Regions from separate parts of the Pseudoalteromonas aquimarina genome, predicted to be linked through region 1. Evidence: predicted binding sites of a transcription regulator. Region 1 holds the regulator's gene; each other region holds the start of a gene.
The links. The regulator LexA, encoded in region 1, represses DNA repair genes until DNA is damaged. The targets are predictions, from matches to a motif close to TACTGTATNNNNATACAGTA.
Positions count from the first base shown of each region.

Region 1 (4,535 bases):
TTTAGGGCCAAGAGCTGCCAGTTTTTGGCGTTTAAAGTGTACGCGAGCAACGCGAATTAATTTATGCGGTAAATCGCTGCTTTGTTTTTTTCCTGAGAGCTCAGATAGCTGCAAAGGGCGACTAAAACGAATTAAATTGTCGCGACCAGAAAGTAAGACAACAAAGAGTTTGCGTAGCCAGCTTGGAGTTAGCGAGCTCGATAAAATAGTACCAAGTCCGGGTTTTTCTTTACCAGGATTACGTCCCCACAAGATAGTCACAGGAATAACTTGTAAATCATTAACATCAGATTGTTTTAATGCGTTGAAAATTTCTTCGCTTATAGCAAGTGCTGGGCTTTCTTTTTTCGCTTTACCAAAAAGCGGTGAGCGATGGTGAATTGGTATATAGCGAGGAACTTGTTTTGAGCCAATCTGTTGATTAGTTTGCGGGTCAGGTAGTCCTAACTTGTTACAAGTGGTTTTTAGTACTGCTGCATCAGCAAACGAATTTAATAAAGTGATATAAACGGTTGGCTTATTTACATCAATACCAAGATTGTCCAAAGGGTGTTCCGGTACAATTTTAGAACGCACAAAAAGCTTGTTCATACCGTTTGCGAACCATTGAATCAGAGTACTAACCAAATTCATATAACCAACCTAAAACAAAAAGGGGCGCTAGCATACCAGTTAACGTAAAAAGATTAAATAACTGGTCATGCCAGAATAAAAATAAAGCAATTGAGTGTACAACTGTAAGCATTATTTTCTTGCTTATACAAAAGTTTCTAAAAGAAATGTAATTATTAAGCATAGCGCGAATTATCAAAGAATTAAAAGTTGCGAAATAGTAACAACTGTATATACTCACAGTTACCTGTACTGTATGGAAAACCAGTGAATGAGACCATTAACTAAACGCCAAGCGCAAATTTTAGAGCTTGTTAAAGTATTTATTAAAGATACCGGCATGCCCCCAACGCGTGCTGAAATTGCCTCTACATTAGGATTTAAAAGTGCCAATGCAGCAGAGGAACATCTTAAGGCTCTTGCTAAAAAAGGGGTGATTGAGATGGTACCTGGCGCGAGTCGAGGTATTCGTTTAGTTGAAGAGGAAGAGCCAGAGCAACTAGGTTTGCCGCTAATTGGTCAAGTAGCAGCGGGCTCACCAATTTTGGCTCATGAACATATTGAAAGTCATTATCAAGTGGATCCCAATCTTTTCAATCCATGTGCTGATTTCTTACTTCGCGTTAAAGGTGAGAGTATGAAAGATATTGGCATTATGGATGGTGATTTATTAGCTGTTCACCGAACTCCTGTTGCTAATAATGGGCAAGTTGTTGTCGCGCGCGTAGATGAAGATGTAACGGTTAAGCGCTTTGAAAAAGCAGGTAAGCATGTGTTACTACATGCTGAAAATGAAGCATTTGATACCATCAAAGTCGATTTAGAGCACGATCACTTTAATATTGAAGGATTAGCTGTTGGCGTTATTCGAAACGCAGATTGGATGTAAATAAAAACAGTTAATAAGTAAGGCTAGTCGCTAATGTTACTAGCCTTATAAACTAAGCAAACACTTCTTAACAACACATTTCTAGTGTCAAATCCCCTTACTTAAATATCGCTAACTTGTAGATTTATAAAAAATTTATCTTAAATTTGACTTGCGTAAAAATTAATCGTTTACTAGACCTTAGTAGTAACCTTTGTTTTCTTTGAGCTTAAGTGCGGGCTTTGAAAACAAAATATAATAAAGAAAATGGAGTGATGCTGTAGTGCGTCGTGTGATCAAATCACATTAACTTTCACTGACCATTTCCTAACAACATAATAATAATTAGCAAAGGAGCGAGCATGAGGTTAGTTAAACTATCCTTATGGTTACTATTGAGCTTTCCTTTTTTAGCAGTTGGGACGAGTCAATATAACTTACCTGTTGGGGTGACGGACATCAGCCGTGATGTTTACGAGCTCCATATGACCATATTTTATATCTGTTGCGTTATTGGATTAGTCGTATTTGCCATCATGTTTTGGGCAATTATCCATCACCGTAAATCTAAAGGGGCTGTTCCCGCCCAATTTCATGAAAGTACCAAAGTTGAAATTTTGTGGACAGCAATTCCATTTGTCATTTTGATTGCCATGGCGGTTCCTGCCACCAAAACATTAATTGCAATGGAAGACACCACCAAAGCGGACCTGACAATCAAAGTCACAGGCTCGCAATGGAAATGGCATTATGAATACCTTGACCACGATGTGTCGTTCTATTCGGTGTTATCAACCCCTCGAGAGCAAATAACCAATCAAGATGAAAAAACAGAAACCTATTTGTTAGATGTTGATAAGCCATTAATCATTCCAAAAGGCAAAAAGGTACGTTTTTTAATGACATCAGATGATGTTATTCACTCTTGGTGGGTGCCTGAATTTGCTGTGAAAAAAGATGCCAATCCTGGTTTTATCAATGAAGCTTGGACACGTGTTAATGAAACCGGTATCTATCGTGGGCAATGTGCTGAACTGTGCGGTAAAGACCATGGCTTTATGCCAGTTGTTGTTGAAGTAAAAGAGCCTGCTGAATTTGATCAATGGCTCGTTAATGCGCAACTAGAAAAAGCACAAGCAGCAGCTGCTGAGAAAGCATCGCTTGATTTGACTCTATCTAAAGAAGAGTTAATGACACTTGGCGAACAAGTTTACATGGCAAATTGTGCTGCATGTCACCAACCTACAGGTATGGGATTGCCAGGCGTATTCCCAGCTCTCAAAGATAGCCCCATTGCACTTGGCGATGTTAAAGCGCATATCGGCATTGTGGTTCATGGTAAACCTGCAACTGCGATGCAAGGCTACAGTAAAATGTTGTCTTTAAAAGAAATTGCAGCAGTGGTGACGTTTGAGAGAAATGCTTGGGGTAACAATACAGGTGATTTAGTTCAACCTAGTGATATTCAAGAATCTATGGGAGAAGCACAATAATGACAACAATAGCTGAATCTCATCATCACCATCATGCCCCAACAGGCATCAAACGTTGGTTATTTACGACAAACCACAAAGATATTGGCACGCTTTATTTATTATTTGCACTGCTGATGTTTTTGACTGGTGGCGCAATGGCGCTAGTGATCCGCGCTGAATTATTCCAGCCTGGATTGCAATTTGTAGAACCTCACTTTTTTAATCAAATGACAACTGTGCATGGTTTAATTATGGTTTTTGGTGCCGTAATGCCTGCATTTACAGGGCTTGCAAACTGGATGATCCCAATGATGATTGGTGCGCCAGACATGGCTTTACCAAGAATGAATAACTGGAGTTTTTGGATACTGCCTTTTGCATTTTTTATTCTGTTAATGTCGCTTTTTATGGAAGGCGGCGGTCCTGCATTTGGTTGGACTTTTTACGCACCTCTTTCAACTACTTATAGTAATGACAACACTGCGCTATTTGTTTTTGCGGTTCACATAATGGGTATTAGCTCGATTATGGGGGCAATCAATGTGATTGTAACCATCGTTAATATGCGTGCTCCAGGTATGACCTATATGAAACTGCCACTGTTTGTATGGACATGGTTAATTACGGCGTTTTTATTAATTGCTGTAATGCCTGTTTTGGCAGGGGCAGTGACTATGGTATTGACTGATAAATATTTTGGCACTGACTTCTTTAATGCGGCTGGTGGCGGTGATCCGGTAATGTTCCAGCATATTTTCTGGTTCTTCGGTCACCCTGAAGTGTACATTATGATTTTGCCGGCATTTGGTGTCATCTCCACAATTATTCCAACATTCTCGCGGAAAAAACTGTTTGGCTATGCGTCGATGGTTTATGCCACTGCATCTATTGCGTTTTTATCGTTCATTGTGTGGGCGCATCATATGTTTACTACGGGGATGCCGCTTGCAGGTGAGCTGTTCTTTATGTACAGCACCATGTTGATTTCGGTACCTACAGGGGTAAAAGTATTTAACTGGGTCGCTACTATGTGGCGAGGTTCAATTAGCTTTGAAGTGCCAATGCTCTTTTCCATCGCGTTTATTGTGTTATTCACCTTAGGTGGTTTTTCCGGCTTGATGTTGGCAATTACTCCTGTGGACTTCCAATATCATGATACCTATTTTGTGGTAGCGCATTTCCATTATGTACTTGTTACTGGTGCTGTGTTCTCGATTATGGCCGGAGCATATTATTGGCTGCCGAAATGGACAGGCAATATGTATCACATAGGGCTTGCGAAAACGCACTTCTGGCTATCATTAATTAGTGTAAATATCTTGTTCTTCCCAATGCACTTTGTTGGATTAGCTGGTATGCCTCGTCGTATTCCAGACTATGCGCTTCAATTTGCTGATTTTAATGCACTAATAAGTATTGGTGGTTTTGCATTTGGCCTATCGCAGTTGCTTTTTGTTGCTGTGGTATACAAATGTGCCAAAGGTGGCAAAAAAGTCCCAGCAAAAGTATGGGATGGTGCTGAAGGTTTAGAGTGGGAGGTGGATTCACCTGCACCTTATCACACTTTCTCTGAGCCACCG
Region 1 covers NZ_JBMMUG010000005.1:202,969-207,503, reverse strand. Annotated here, with positions in the region: gene plsB (glycerol-3-phosphate 1-O-acyltransferase PlsB) at 1-633, opposite strand, end outside; gene lexA (transcriptional repressor LexA) at 884-1,501, shown strand; gene coxB (cytochrome c oxidase subunit II) at 1,843-2,973, shown strand; gene ctaD (cytochrome c oxidase subunit I) at 2,973-4,535, shown strand, end outside.

Region 2 (4,535 bases), on a different contig from region 1:
CAAACCTTCTGCAAGGTTGTGTCCTGAAAAAACGGTGTTTAACCATGCATTAAACTGATTACGTAAAGCATCATTGGCTTCACGCGGTTTTGCTATTTGAATGTTCTGGCTATTACCTTCTCTATCAAAGAGTAAAATAAGCCAATTCTCGACACTGAAATCAAGCACTTCAGCGCGGTAAATATGCTGCTGCATCGCTTCAGGCAGGCTCACTAAAACACACACTTGATAAAGCTGGCTTAAGCGATGGGAAAATTCGGTAAGTTGTTGTGCCGATGGTTGCCAATAATGGGCAATTTCAGAAAGTTGAAAAAACTCATCAAACCAATAACTAAAGCCAAGCTCAGTCGGAACACGCCCTGATGAGGTGTGCGGAGCGTATAACAGCCCACATTTTTCCATGCGCGCCATGGCATTGCGTACGGTTGCACTACAGATGTTAATTTGTTTCTGCTTAACAATATGGCTAGAGGCAACAGGTGTGCCTTCACCATTGCAATACAAGTCCATTACGGCAGAAAAAATAAGTTGATCACGGGCGCTTAATTTCATGTTTATTATTTATGGCCTGATGATAAAAAATCAAGATATACTGTAGGCACGACTTTATCAGCGACGATTTTATGGCACAAGTATTTAATAACATTGGATTGATTGGTAAACCTAACCATAAAGGTGCTGCAATTACCTTAGCTAAATTGCATACATTTTTAACTGCACTTGGCTATCAAGTGTATGTTGAAAATCGTGTGGCTGAACCTTTAGTGGGTGAGGAATTTAGTTCATCACTTGTTGAGATTGGCCGCAATTGCGACTTAGCCATTGTTGTGGGCGGTGACGGCAATATGCTAGGTGCTGCACGCGTACTTGCTCGCTTTGATATTGCAGTAATTGGGGTTAACCGTGGTAATTTAGGTTTTTTAACTGATCTTGACCCTGATAATTTTGAGCGCGAACTCGAGCAAGTATTGGCAGGTAAATTTAGTGAAGAAAAACGCTTTTTACTCGAAGTCGAAATTTACCGTCATGAAAAGCTAAAAAGCTCTAATACCGCGGTAAACGAAGCAGTACTTCACGCCAATAAAGTTGCACACATGATTGAGTTTGAAGCATTTATTGACCGCGAATTTGTGTTTTCGCAAAAGTCAGATGGCCTTATTGTATCAACACCAACAGGCTCTACTGCTTACAGCCTTTCAGGTGGCGGGCCAATTTTAAACCCAAAACTCAATGCTATTTCGTTAGTGCCTATGTTTCCGCATACTCTTACTAGCCGTCCGCTGGTGGTCGATGCCAATAGTGAAGTGAAATTAGTGCTTAGCCCAGCTAACGATGTTGACCTTCAAGTAAGCTGTGATAGCCATGTGGTACTCGCTGTTTTAGCGGGTGATGAAATTGTCATCAAACGCAGTGAACAACACTTACGTTTAGTGCATCCAAGCAAATATTCGTATTACAATGTTTTGCGCCAGAAGTTAAACTGGGGCAGCAGATTATATTAACTTAAACTTCAACGTTAGAAAGGAAAGTAAAAAATGGGGTTTGTTGTATTCTTAGCCACCGTTTTATTAATCGTTTTATTAACTACTTTTTTAGTGATAGACAATAACCGAAAAAAAGCCATTGCGCTTGAAAAACAACAACAAAATGAACGGATTGAAATTGTCAGCTCACGCTATCAAAAAGTAATCCAAAACTACAGCAAAGCGCGTATTATAAAGCCTAAAGATTCAAGTAGCTTGATGAAAATCAGTAATAATTTTTTTGTTATGCAAAGTAAGAACGAAGAAAACATTAGCAGTTACGAAAAAATAATTGGTCAATTAACTGATCTTCTTGAAGTGGAATTAAGTAAGTTTGAGCTTGCTGAAGATAAATTACTACTAAGCAAACAAATATATGCCTTTACAGGACAATTACCGTCTGCTGGTCATCAATTTAATAGTGACTTTTATTTACATCAATTGCCGTCTTTAAGCCAGCAAGTAATCACCACTCAGTATCAAACCATAAATGAAGAGCCAGAAGAATCGCTGCTTGAAACTGAAGTTTAATATTGCAAATGAATCTGAAGTGCTAACAGTTTAGCACTTCTCCCCTACCTATAAATTTAATCCACGTAAATCCAACTAAAATAATCGTAATTTTTAACTTGCCTATTTTTTAATTACTGTATAAATTACCAGTTAATGTACTGTATGGATAATCAGTTATGTTAACGTCATTACAAGTAACTAATTTTGCAATTGTTGAACACCTTGATATCGAGTGGCAATCAGGCATGACCACTATTACGGGTGAAACTGGTGCGGGTAAATCTATTGCGATTGACGCGCTTTCTCTTTGTTTAGGCGAGCGCGCAGAAGCCTCGATGGTCAGAGAAGGCGCAGATAAAGCGCAAGTATCTGCAGTATTTGATATTCAACACTTACCTGCGGCAAAACACTTTATAAATGAGCACGAACTTGGCGATAATAGCGAATGTGTAATTCGTCGTGTGGTTGCAGCAAATGGCCGCAGCAAAGCATTTATAAACGGGGTTATGGTACCTGCTGGTCAGTTAAAAACACTTGGCAATTTATTGATTTCAATTCATGGCCAGCATGCACATCAGCAGCTCAATAAAGCTAACTATCAACTGTCTGTGGTCGACAGCTTTGCTGGTCACACTGAGCTTTTAAACGAAGTTAAAACAGCGTACAACCAATTACAATCGCTTGAGCGAGAGCAAAAACAGTTAGCTCAAACGCTACAACAAGCTGCAGCTGAAAAACAACTGCTTGAGTACCAGGTTGCTGAATTAGATGAGTTTGCATTAGCCACTGGCGAGTATGAAGAAATTGAACAACAACATACCCTATTAAGCAATGCAAATTCGTTGTTAGAAGGCACACAAAAAGAACTACAAATTATCTATCAACAAGATAACTACAACGCTTACTCAATGGTGCAATCAAGCGCAAACCAAATAGCAGAGCTTGCGAGCCTTGATAAGAAACTTGCGCCTATTGCAGACTTACTTTTTGAAGCAGGCATCACGCTTGAAGAAGCTGCTCGTGAACTAAGCCATTATCAAGACAGTGTTGAAATGGATCCAAGCCAACTATCTGAGCTTGATGAGCGTATATCACGTGCGCTTGATTTAGCTAGAAAACATGATATTACTCCGGAAGAGTTGCCAAACTTGCATGCTGAGTTACAACAAAGCCTTGCAAATATAGAGCAAAACGATGAGCGATTTAATGAGTTAGAAGCTGAAATAGTCAAAGCAAAAGAGCAGTATTACGCATGTGCTGGCGTGCTTTCTGAAAGTCGCTCAGCGGCGGCAAAGGCGCTATCAGAGCAAGTCACCAAATCGCTTGTCAGTTTGTCGATGGAAAATGCAAAATTTGCGATTTGCATCGAACAGCAAGAATCAGTTGCCAGCAGTAAAGGGTCTGACACGGTTGATTTTCAGGTTGCTGCCAATACGGGCCAACGCTTACAACCACTGCATAAAGTAGCGTCTGGCGGTGAGCTTTCTCGAATTAGCCTTGCTATTGAAGTGATCATTGCTGACAAGATGACCACTCCAACGCTTATTTTTGATGAAGTAGACGTAGGTATTTCAGGACCAACTGCTTCAGCTGTAGGTAAACTACTTCGTCAGTTAGGAAAGAGTACACAAGTAATCTGTGTTACTCACTTACCGCAAGTGGCATCAAGTGGTCATAACCAATTTTTTGTCAGTAAAACTGACGATGGTAAACAAACTAATACGCGCATGGCAGTACTTGATAACACTGGCCGTATTGATGAAATTGCACGTTTACTAGGTGGTACAAATATCAGTGATATTACACGCACTAATGCCTCTGAATTGTTATCGCAATATCACTAAGCGATAAAAATTTTCAAATAACAAAAAGGTGGGCTATGCCCACCTTTTTAATTGCTTAGTAAAGCTTATCTAGCATGATTAAACTTCTAGATAGTCCATAATACCTTCTGCAGCATTTCGCCCTTCATAAATAGCGGTAACCACTAAGTCAGAGCCCCTAACTGCATCACCACCAGCAAAGATTTTTGGGTTAGATGTTTGGTGAGTAAATGCACCTTGTTCTGGCGCAACAATGCGCCCCCATTTATCGAGTTCAACATCGAACTCGCTGAGCCAAGGCATTGCATGAGGTTGGAAACCAAACGCCATAATCACAGCATCGGCTGGCAAAATGTGCTCTGAACCAGCAACTTCTTCAGCACGTTGACGACCATTTTGATCCGCCTCACCAAGTTGCGTTTTAACCATTTTAACACCAGTAACTTTACCGCTGTCATTTAGCACTACGCCCTTAGGTTGCACATTAAACATAAACTCAACGCCTTCTTCTTTGGCATTTTTTACTTCACGTACAGAACCAGGCATATTTGCTTCATCACGACGGTAAGCACACACTACGCTGCTAGCGCCTTGTCGAATTGAAGTGCGCACACAGTCCATCGCTGTATCACCACCACCAAGTACCACTACACGCTTGCCTTGCATATTAATATAC
Region 2 covers NZ_JBMMUG010000001.1:936,187-940,721, forward strand. Annotated here, with positions in the region: gene AAEU29_RS04270 (HrcA family transcriptional regulator) at 1-552, opposite strand, end outside; gene nadK (NAD(+) kinase) at 624-1,502, shown strand; gene AAEU29_RS04280 (hypothetical protein) at 1,536-2,054, shown strand; gene recN (DNA repair protein RecN) at 2,213-3,880, shown strand; gene AAEU29_RS04290 (FAD-dependent oxidoreductase) at 3,959-4,535, opposite strand, start outside.
Region 2: recN (DNA repair protein RecN) is a predicted target of LexA. The motif match lies at 2,193-2,212, and genes of this name have one in related genera.

Region 3 (4,535 bases), on a different contig from region 1:
TTTTAATGATTTACAACAAAAGTCACTTCTTGGAGTCGAAGCTTTAAATAGACAAGTAAAAGCCGCGATTAAAAAGACAATTGAACGCCAAAAGGAAATTAAGCAAAAACAAGAAAATGTTGTTGAGCTTAAACAGCAATCAATAGAACCTAAAAAGCGAGTAATCAGCCGATAGTAACAAAGAAAGCCCTTTTAAAAGGGCTTTTTTTTACATCAAATTTGTAAGTGCATTGGCTAGCGTTAACAAGCCGAATATGATTTGCTTATTAACTTCTATTTTAAAGTGACAATTAAATTCAATTTTCACCTTTTTCTCCTTAAATGATTTAAAGGTGTTGAAAAAAAGTGAGCCAGTGCATAGTATCATTTGTGTCAAGAAACGAATTTTTGCATAGGCTCAGCCTTGTGAAACTTCCTCTAAGGGTAGGCTTTTTAGCCTGCCCTTATTGTTTCTATTGGAAAATTCCTTTTCTATTGTCGAAGATAGGGGGGTTTAAGCTAAACATCAAGCGCCATTAGGCGCTAAAAATATTGGAACAATATTTTACTAACTCCAATGTTAATACCCACTAACTTTCCAAGTTTCATACTATTAACCCGTATAAAAAAACAACGTTTAAATTACGATAAAAAAAAATATTAAAATTTTTTTGTTTGACCGAAATTAAGCAAAGTGCTTTTACCTATAAGCGCTGTATGTTGTTGTTTCATATTGGCTAATTAACTATATATATGGTTATCTGGTTGTTTTTTTAAAGTGTGATCAATTTCACAAATGTAATACTTTATTATTGGTTTTATTGCGTTGTTTGGTATAATCTTCTTATGCCCTAAAAGAGGCATCACTCACCAAATGGAGTACACAATGAAAAAGTTAGTTAAATATACGGAAGTAATCGAAACGAACAGTGTTGTGATTAAAAGAACCTGTGAACTCTCTATCGAAGAAAAAGCGCACCAAAAAGCGAGTAATACAAAAGTATCTTTAAAGCTGTTTACTATTGTGTTGCTTGAAATTATAGCCGTTGCTGTTGTTTATATTTGTAGTGATGACTTTGGATATAAAAACGTAGTCGAATTAATAAAAACTATAATCAGCACTATAAAATGATAAAGGGGCTTTACGCCCCTTTTTTTGGATATTATGAATTTAATTTCCTATTTAATCATTTTAAAATGTCGGAAAGCTTCTGTTATCCATACAAATGCGTACTGAGGACATTCATAAACTCTTTTTTCTGTATCTACTCTATTATGAGGGGGTCTTCTTGGCAAACCATGTAACTCTTTCGCGTGGGCTATCCAGCAAGTTTTTACAATTCGCTTTTCTTTTTTCTTTATATACTCCTGAATGTCTTTATAAGTTGCCATTCTTTACACTCGATAATTAACTATTAGAATAGTGCTCAGCAATTTCATCAAGAGAATCACCCACTTTGTTTAGAGCATCGGCTACGTTCTCGATAGCTTCACCGATTACTTTAGCTTGAACATTAGCACCACAATCACTTATGGCCGCTTGCATAAATGCTGCAATCAGTGCTGGATTCTTTTCAGCAAACCCTTCACCAAACTGTTTGTCTATCTCAACAACTGCATCACTCATGTATACTGAGGCGGCAATTGAGCCCTGCTTAAAAAGTGATTCTAAAGAGGCTGATATATCTGTCATTTTAATTTTCCTTTATTCCAATGAGTTTTATCCCTCATTTATCAGTTACATTATGAGTTTGAAAATAAAAGCCCATAATTTTTGTCTACGCTATCACATTAATATGCTGATACACAGACTAGGGTAAATAACAACCAATACATATTTCCTTATAGTAAGCCACTGTTGAAATAGTGGGAACGTGTAAAACTTATTTATACGTTAAAGCAAACGCTGTTTTTTTCGGTGAAGTCGTAAGGATTTTGTGACTACACCCTCAAGCGTAAATTTATCAAGCGAACCGATAGAAACGGGCTTAAAGTCTTCATTGGCGGAAACAAGGCAGCGATTAGTGAAATCGAGTTGCTTGCAGACAAATTCATTATTGTACTGTGCCACGATAATATCACCGTGTTTTGCTTCAACGGCTCTATCAACTATCAGTAAATCACCATCGTAAATGCCGACCCCGTTCATACTGTCACCAGATGCCAAGCCGATAAATGTGGCGTTTGGATGCTCAAGCAATAATTCATTGAGGCTCATACCAAGCTCGGTATAAGCATTAACATCATCAAAATTTAAATGTGCTACGTTCACAATTGCAAAAAATTAAACTGTATATACATACAGTTTAATTCAAAGAGTGAATAAAACAAAAAATAATAAAGTCTCAGCAGTACCATCTATAACTAGCAACACCAAATAGGCACGTAACGAATGATATGTTAAATAGCGCTATCCATAATTTAATATTGCCTTGGCAAATTTAAAAAACACCTTTATGATTAAGTGGTGAATTTAAAAAACACCGCGCCAAATTTAAAAAAATTGTTTTTGGCTATTAAGGGCTTTGTTTTAATGTGTTCGCAAGCGAACAGGTTTTAACGCCATAAGAAGAAATATGAAATTAGAAAAGTTACGAGTTTACTTTGAAGCTGGTGATCTAATTAGCGCATTAGTTACCCCTGCATTTAGTGACGGTAAAGGTTGGTTGTTACAAGTTAAACGACAAAATGGCGTTGTGCTAACTATGCAGCTAGACAAGAAAAAGTCTTTAGGCGCTACCGGCTTTCGTGAACAAGAAAGAGTGTTTAAATCTATTGATGCGGCTGTTAAGTCGGCTGAGTCGATAGGGTTTAAAGAAGTAAAAGTAAATACAGTTTTCAAGCATTAAAAATAGCAAATATTTTGTTGTTTTTGTGTTTTTTCCTTTGAAAATAGCAAATATTTTGCTATTATTACTTTGTGGTTAGGGCATTGGGCTTTAACACTAAAAGTAAGGAGTTATATGGGAAGAAAAAGGAAAACTAAAAAGCGTTCTAATCCAAGTCAGGACGAAAAGGAAAGGCTTGAAAGATTGGAGCTAAGGCTGAAGATACTAAGGTTAGCAATTGAAATTCCATTAGTAACAACAGCCCTAATAGTCGGAATCGACAAGATTCTAAAACTTTAAATCAAGAGGGGCTGCAACCCCTCTTCATTCAATTAAAGGATAGCATAGTGATGAAAGTGAATAAAGAATTACTCCCTGTAGTTGGTGTGGTAGTGGTTACGGTTCTTTGTGTAGCCGTATATTTCGCGTTTTTGAGGTAGATTAATGTCAGCATCAAGAGAAGCTAAGAAAATGGGTTTAAAGAGCCTTAAAATAGCTATGGAGATGACAGGGCAATCAAGGCAGAACTTGCAAAACTGGTATCAAGATAAGCCTGATTTGTTTCGCGTAATTATTGAGGGTTGTATTTCAATACAAAAGAAAGAATTGGAAGCAGCTAATAAGCAATGAAAAACGCATTATTTATAGTCGTTACATTCATTTCGTTTTCAATTTTTGCGCGAGGTGGCGCTTCTGCAATTCCTAATACTTCTAAATGGAAAGAAGCTGATTATGTGCAATATCATTGCCGTGGTGAAATTGAACATAGACTACCAGATAAAACAAGGGTTGATTGTCTTAATGATACACACGCTATTGAATACGATTTTGGTTATAAGTGGCATGAAGCATTAGGGCAAGCGCTTTACTATTCAGCCATGACAAGTAAAAAGGCTGGTATTGTTTTAATTGTGAACCCAAAAACAAAAGAACGGTATTTAGCTAGGCTTAAAAAGACGATTGAAGCGCATAGCTTAAATGTAGATATATGGGTAATTCACTCGAAATAGTGTTTTTTAGATAAAAAAAGGGCTGCAATTTGCAGCCCTCAAAAAGTTGGAAATAAGAATTTACTTCTTATTTCGTAAACTTTTTACACTAACCGCAATTCTTAGGGTTAAATGAATAACCGTCAGAACAGGGATAGCGATTACTAGAACTTCAATCATTCTAGAACCCCCCATAGTCTATGGGAGTGAAGCTCACCACACCAAATGCGTCTTACTTACCTTGCTTTAGTGAGTTAACCTCTGCCTTAGAGATATACGCTCCTCTACCCGGTTAGACGCACATCTGATTACCAGTCAGATAGCAAGGATTTAAAAGAATCCGTTAAAAACCGTTGAGAAGCGAGCCTCTCCAGACTCAGGCTTATTAAACACCGATTAGTAAAAAATATCAAGCTGAAATATAACGCAAGAGTTACTAAGTAACTGATAGAATAGGTGTTTTTTTTATCTTTTTTTGCTTTTTCTATTAATAGACAATAGGTTAGAGCTATTTATCAAATCTAAATTTTTTTTTATTTTTTTTGTGGGGATAGAGAACTTATTTTGTAGGGGTGGATAACTTATTCAGTTTATTGCAATTATAAAACAACATATACTTTCAAAGGTTTCTATAATTACGATCCATAAAGATATTAACCAACTTACTTTACTTTAATAGATACAATACTGGTATGACCAGTTAAATTAAAAATTTTACAAATAGGATTAAATACGCAAA
Region 3 covers NZ_JBMMUG010000012.1:29,995-34,529, forward strand. Annotated here, with positions in the region: gene AAEU29_RS20475 (zincin-like metallopeptidase domain-containing protein) at 1-175, shown strand, start outside; gene AAEU29_RS20480 (hypothetical protein) at 866-1,111, shown strand; gene AAEU29_RS20485 (hypothetical protein) at 1,388-1,672, opposite strand; gene AAEU29_RS20490 (LexA family protein) at 1,874-2,197, opposite strand; gene AAEU29_RS20495 (hypothetical protein) at 2,556-2,828, shown strand; gene AAEU29_RS20500 (hypothetical protein) at 3,252-3,437, shown strand; gene AAEU29_RS20505 (hypothetical protein) at 3,434-3,817, shown strand.
Region 3: AAEU29_RS20490 (LexA family protein) is a predicted target of LexA. The motif match lies at 2,267-2,286, and genes of this name have one in related genera.